Regions from separate parts of the Megasphaera sp. SW808 genome, predicted to be linked through region 3. Evidence: riboswitches for the same ligand, from Rfam matches in the RefSeq annotation. Region 3 holds a riboswitch; each other region holds the start of a gene.

Region 1 (2,199 bases), on a different contig from region 3:
AAGGGGACGCTCTTTTCATATCTTAGTGGTGGAACAACCGCAAGCCGGTCATTGCCATAGCAATATTGTATTTGTCACATGTTTCGATGACATTGTCGTCGCGGATAGAGCCGCCGGCCTGAGCGATGTAATCGACGCCGCTGCGGTGGGCCCGTTCTACGTTATCACCAAAGGGAAAGAAAGCGTCGCTGCCTAGCGCTACGCCGTGGAGCTGACCGATCCAGGCTTTCTTTTCTTCTCTCGTAAGGGGTTCCGGCTTCTGAGTAAACAGATTCTGCCATACACCGTCGGCCAGTACGTCTTCGTAGTCATCGGAAATATAGACGTCGATAGCGTTGTCGCGATCCGGGCGGCGCATGTCATCGCGGAACGGCAGGGCCAATACCTTCGGATTCTGGCGAAGCCACCAGATATCGGCCTTATTGCCGGCCAGGCGCGTGCAGTGAACGCGGGACTGCTGGCCTGCGCCGACGCCGATGGTCATGCCGTCCTTGACGTAGCAGACCGAGTTGGACTGCGTATATTTCAGGGTAATCAGCGCTACGAGCAAATCGCGCTGCGCCGCTTCGGGGATGTCTTTATTTTTCGTCGGGCGGTTCTGGAACAAGTCGGCCGTAATCTTGGCGTTATTGCGTTCCTGTTCAAAGGTAATGCCGTATACGTCCTTCGATTCGACAGGCTGAGGAACGTAATCGGGGTCGATCTTCAGCACGCAGTAGTTGCCCTTTTTCTTCGTCTTGAGAATAGCCAGGGCTTCGTCCGTATATCCCGGAGCCACGACGCCGTCGGATACTTCCCGTTTCAACAGCGTCGCCGTTTCAGCGTCGCAAATATCCGACAAGGCGACGAAATCGCCGTAGGAGCTCATGCGGTCTGCGCCGCGGGCGCAGGCATAGGCCGAAGCAAGGGGAGATAATTTCAAATCGTCTACATAATAGATTTTTTTCAGCGTATCGCTCATGTCGGTCGCAACGGCGGCACCAGCCGGGCTGACATGCTTAAAGGACGCCGCGGCGGGAAGGCCTGTCGCCTCTTTCAATTCCTTGACCAGCTGATAGCTGTTGAAGGCGTCGAGCAGATTGATGTAGCCCGGACGGCCGTTCATGACTTCAAAGGGCAGTTCGCTGCCGTCTTTCATGTATACTCTTGCCGATGATTGATTCGGATTGCAGCCGTATTTCAATTGCAATTCTTTCATTAGTATTACCTCCTGAAAATAAGAAATTTCCTGGCAAAAATAAAAATACCGACACTTCTGGAACCTTCGCCCAGACGGTCGGCTGTAATGAACCATGCTCCCCGTGGTAGCTCCACTTCCGTCAGTCACATGCTTCTGTTTCATTATACAAGGCGCAGCCGCCCTGTGTCAATGGGAAACAGACAAGGGCGGCGCCTTTTAGCGATATGCTCGCTCAACTTATAATTTCGTCTTATAATACGACTGGCTGGTATACAGTGCCGCCACAGGATTATGGCCCGTTACGCGGTCCTTGACAACCAGCGTCGTCGTCAAGGCCTCGGAATATTTGTAAAATAAGCTGTCGTGGCCGACGCACAAGCCCATGACGATGTTCATATCCGTATGCTCGGCATTGAGCATCTTGGCCTGGAGGATGGGATTGCAGGCGTTGACGCCGACGGCGTTGCATTTTTCGTCAATTCCCAGCTCTGCCTTGGGAACGGCGCCGGCCTTGCAGGCCATGCCGAAGACTTCAAAGCCGTGCTTGCGCAGAATCCCTGCCAGCATCCGCGTTTCCTGTATCAGGCCGACACAAGTCGCAATGCCGATTTTATGGAAATTCATGCGTTTGGCAAATTCAATAGTCTCCTGGACGCGGCACCACTTTAAATAGCCGTCGCATTCGACGCCAGCCGCCGTCTGCATGACCTGCTGATTGTCGTCCTGCTCATACAGTGCTAGGGCTTCTCGTTTCACGTCTTCATCCATGTGCGTCGTCACGCAGAAATCGGGATATTCCTTGTTCATGACGTTGCAGTTCACTACGCCGCAGTCGGCGCAGGAAAGGGTTCGTTCTGCCATTGTCTTCACAACCTTTCCGTTTACTATAACTATTTCATAATCAAATATAACAGCATTCCGTTGAGGCACACCCAGGGAATCCAGGCGATAATCCCCATAAAATGCATGAAGCCCCTTCCCTTGCCGCCTTTATAAGCCAAGCCGGCCGCAAGGATGCC
Region 2 (2,199 bases), on a different contig from region 3:
ACAGGTCGCTGAGGTAGGCCGGCATACAGGAAAAACCGCCGCCGTAGCAGGTAATGATGAGCAGCACGACGATTTGAAAGCTGAAAGCGTTCGTTTCCGTCGACAGCTTGAAGAAGGCCAGGGCCTCGATGAAGAAGAAGAGGACGTACGTATTAGCCCGGCCGATATAATCCGATACGGTCGCCCAGGCGATGCGGCCGGCGCCGTTCAAAAAGCCGATGAGGCCGACCATGGACGCGGCAGCCATGGGCGACATGCCGACGACTTCCTGGGCCATCGGCGAGGCGACGGCCAGGAGGGCGATGCCGCAGGTGATATTGACGAAAAAGAGCCACCAAATCGTATAGAGCTGCCAGGTCTTCATGGCCTCTTTCAGGGAAAACTGCGGCATGGCATCGGCATAGACCGGGCCGGATGGCTTCGCCAGCTCTGTATCGGGACGGGGTATTTCGTCGTCCTTCGGCGGCGCTAAGTACAGGGACGAGGCTGTCATGACGACGAGATACACCGCGCCCAAGATGAGGAAGTTCGTCGCCAGGCCAAAATTAGCGACGAGAAGCTGCATCGCCGGACCGGCGATCATGCTGGCAAAGCCGAAGCCCATGATGGCCAGGCCTGTGGCAAAGCCGCGGTTGTCGGGAAACCATTTGACCAGGGTCGAGACAGGCGTAATATATCCCGTCCCCAGGCCGATGCCGCCGATGACGCCGTAAAACAGATACAGCATCGGCAGGCTGCGGAACTCCATGGCCGCCGCCGTGCCGAACATAGCCGAAATGAAAAATAAAGTCGACACGAGGCCCGACTTGCGGGGGCCGGCCTTTTGGACGAAGCTTCCCAGGCATCCGGCAGACAAACCTAAAAACAAGATAGCCAGCGAAAAGGTCCACGTCGTCTGCTGGAGCGTAAAGCCCATCGATTCCATAATGGGTTTGGTCAAGACGCTCCAGGCGTAGACGCTGCCGATGCAGATATGAATTCCCATGGCGGACAGGGCAATGAGCCAGCGATTTCTCTTCATGATATCGTCTCCTTTGACTTGTCCCGCCGCGGCAATACAAAAAGCCGGCCGGCTGGACAAAGAATAGATGTACTCTTGCCCAGACGGTCGGCGTGTATGTCACCGTGCAGTCCACGTGGTTATTCCACTTCATTCCGTCAGTCCTGCACTGTATAGGTACGTTGTTATGATATGATTATACGGATTTAGAGCATACCTGTCAAGAATTATGCAGATTTTTTCACAGCTGCCGCAGCCATGTCGGCCGTATCGGCGTCCGTTCCGTAAGCTGTTTCCTGCGCGGCTTTACTCTTAGCCTTGGCGTCCGCCGCAGCCTTGGCCTGCTCCATCTGCTGCCGGCCCAATTCGGTCAGCGTCTGACCTGCCGGGGCCTTGCGGATGATGTAGACGTTTTCCAGGGGCTTCAATACGGAAAAGCCGTATTTCATCAGGGCCTGGGCATCGCCGTAGCGGTCCTCCGAATTCATGATAGCCGCGATGACCGTCCGCCCGTTCTGAGTCGCCGAAACGACGAGGCACGGCCCGCCGGCATTCGTCGTGCCGGTTTTAATGCCGTTTGCTCCGGGGAACCCGCTAGTCAGGAATTCGTTCGTCGAAACGCAATGCTTATAGCTGCCGTCGACGTAGGGCATGTCAAAGGTACTGCGCTTGACCATATCCCGGAAGGCCGGCAGCTTCATGCCGTAAGCCCCAATTTTGGCCAGATCCCGGGCCGTCGAATAGTGATTGGCGTCGGGAAGGCCGTGGGGATTGACGAAATGCGTATGGGTCGCACCGAGAGCCGCCGCCTTCGCGTTCATTTTTGCGACGAAGGCATCTTCCGTCGGCTCAACCGTTTCCGCAATGGCCACGGCGGCATCGCAGCCCGACACGAGCATCATGCCCGTCAGGGCGTTGCGCAGGGTAATCTGGTCGCCCTGCTGCAGGCCGAGGACAGAGGCATCGCTTTCGACGCTCAGGGCCTTATCGGTAATGCGAATCGTCTTATCCATGATGCCTTGTCCGTTTTCCAAGGCGACGATACAGGTCATCATCTTCGTCGTACTGCCGGGATATCCTCTCAGGTCAGGCTGTTTGGCGTACAGCTCGTCGCCCGTATCGGCGTCCATGACGTAGGCGGCCTGAGCCGCTACTGCCGGCGATTCCGGATTTTCGGCGAAGGCTATGGAAGATAGGGC
Region 3 (2,199 bases):
AACCGGCTTCCGTAACGGCAATATCGCCCATCTTGAGAGCCAGCTTCGTAGCGACGACGGAGTTGCAGCCGTGAGCGATGTTGGCAAAGGGGCCGCCATGTACGAGGGCCGGCGTGTGCTCGATTGTCTGGACGAGGTTCGGCTTGATGGCGTCCTTCATGAGGATTGCCATAGCACCTTCGACGCCGAGCTGGCGGGCCGTCACGAGATTGCCGTCCAAGTCATAGGCTACGGTGATATCGCCCATGCGCTTCTTCAGGTCCATGAGGTCGCTGGCCAGGCACAACGCCGCCATGATTTCCGAGGCGACGGTAATCATAAAATGGTCTTCCCGCGGGAACCCGCAGACCTTGCCGCCCATGCCGACGACGATGTTGCGCAGGGCCCGGTCGTTCATGTCCATGACGCGCTTCCAGATGACGCGGCGCACGTCGATGCGCAGGGCGTTGCCCTGATGAACGTGGTTATCGATAGCAGCGGCCAGAAGATTGTTGGCCGCCGTAATAGCGTGCATGTCGCCTGTAAAATGGAGGTTAATATCTTCCATCGGCAGTACCTGCGAGTAACCGCCGCCGGCAGCGCCGCCTTTAATACCGAATACGGGGCCGAGGGACGGCTCGCGCAGGGCGACGACAGCTTTATGACCCATGTAGTTCAGCGCCTGGGCGAGGCCGATCGTCGTCAGCGTCTTGCCTTCGCCGGCCGGCGTCGGCGTAATAGCCGTGACGAGGACGAGCTTGCCGTCTTCGTTTTTCGAAAGGCGCTTAATAGCGTCAAAGGAAATCTTTGCCTTATATTTACCATATAATTCCAAATCATCGTCAGTTAATCCGACTTTTTCCGCAATCTTTACGATCGGCTCCAGCGTGGTCTGCTGTGCAATTTCAATATCGCTTAATACCTGTGCCATGATTTGCGTCACTCCTGTCCGTAGCATAAAAAAATACCGACACTTCTGGAAAGGTTGCCCAGACGGTCGGCTTCGCGTCAATCATGCTCCCCGTGGTTGATTCCACTTCCGTCAGTCACATGATTATGGATTTATTATACAAGAATTCTCCGTATACTGTCAATGACATTTGCCCCTTCAGACAGTGTCAAGTTGTTGTGGGTATATATTTGACAGAAACATCTTGGCATGTAAATCCAGCCTTTTAGTATCTAATGTATATGGTGATATCCACTGTTTTGGATATCTTTCATCCATCTTCCGTGTAATGCGCCTTCGCTCCCCGGCATACGGCAGCTGTGCTCTGCATCATACACGCAGTACGGCAGCCGCCGGCGTCGGCATTGCCTCGTCAATTCCTGTTCATTCAGGTCTGGTACTGTATCGGAGGGTTTCTTCGTCAGGCAATCTAAGGCATAGCGCCACACGTCGCCGCCGTTTTCTGCCAGCGTCCGCAATCGGGCAATCCGTTCCGCCCCGTCTTTGCTCCAGCCCATTCCACGTGAGCTCAGCCGGGCCGACAGGATATGACTAACATGCCCTTCCGTACTGCTGGCGAATGTCTCCCGGTTCTGCAGCCAGTCCCGAATCCCTTCCCAATGGTTCAGGATATATTGTTGACCTTTGCGAATCGCCTTTCTCCGATACGGACGGTGTCGTATCTTCTGTTCAGCTTCCCGGCAGAATTGTTCCCGGTCATTGGCCAGCAAGGCGTCATACAGAGGTTGGAGCGTTTTCGTCCCCGCTATCTGCCGCAAGTATTTGACAACATGAAATCCGTCCATGACGCATCGGCTTTTTTCCAGGTACGCCGTCGCGCTCTGTATCCACGCCGCCCCGTCTCCCAGAATCGTAATCTCCGGGCTGCCGTATACGGTTTGGATATACTCTTTGATTTCGTCCCAAGGCATCCCATATCCCGTGAATACTCGCTTTGCAGTCAGTGTTCTCCGGGTTCTCCCCTCCGGTACTTTCCCTTCATATACATAGGCCAGCCGCAGCTGCCGGTTGTTTCCCTGCTGCATCGCCACATGGTCTTCGTCGGCTTCGATGAACAGTTCGGATACCTTCGGCCTCCGCTCCGGCAGGGGAGCCGCTGTATTCGGGATCGTCCCCAACCGGCATAAGACGTTCCGCACGCTCTGTTTGCTTACCGGGACCGGAGTGGATACTTGGGCTGCTTTCGCATAACTCATATCCTTGGCATGGTCTGCCATCCGGGCCTGACAGGAAGCCTCGATCCGGCTGTA

Evidence for each region. Region 3 has a riboswitch for ZMP and ZTP ahead of E0L13_RS09705 (formate--tetrahydrofolate ligase). Riboswitches for the same ligand answer to the same signal wherever they lie in the genome.
Region 1: linked by a shared signal. The riboswitch ahead of E0L13_RS03925 (phosphoribosylaminoimidazolecarboxamide formyltransferase) and the one ahead of E0L13_RS09705 (formate--tetrahydrofolate ligase) in region 3 are both predicted to bind ZMP and ZTP.
Region 2: linked by a shared signal. The riboswitch ahead of E0L13_RS10250 (OFA family MFS transporter) and the one ahead of E0L13_RS09705 (formate--tetrahydrofolate ligase) in region 3 are both predicted to bind ZMP and ZTP.

What each region holds. Positions count from the first base shown of each region.
Region 1 is NZ_SJOT01000006.1:88,790-90,988, reverse strand. It holds gene E0L13_RS03925 (phosphoribosylaminoimidazolecarboxamide formyltransferase) at 23-1,198, opposite strand; ZMP/ZTP riboswitch at 1,260-1,337, opposite strand; gene E0L13_RS03920 (DUF1847 domain-containing protein) at 1,418-2,041, opposite strand; gene E0L13_RS03915 (hypothetical protein) at 2,071-2,199, opposite strand, start outside.
Region 2 is NZ_SJOT01000031.1:277-2,475, forward strand. It holds gene E0L13_RS10250 (OFA family MFS transporter) at 1-1,021, opposite strand, end outside; ZMP/ZTP riboswitch at 1,092-1,176, opposite strand; gene E0L13_RS10255 (D-alanyl-D-alanine carboxypeptidase family protein) at 1,228-2,199, opposite strand, start outside.
Region 3 is NZ_SJOT01000027.1:25,928-28,126, reverse strand. It holds gene E0L13_RS09705 (formate--tetrahydrofolate ligase) at 1-910, opposite strand, end outside; ZMP/ZTP riboswitch at 960-1,039, opposite strand; gene E0L13_RS09700 (ISLre2 family transposase) at 1,162-2,199, opposite strand, start outside.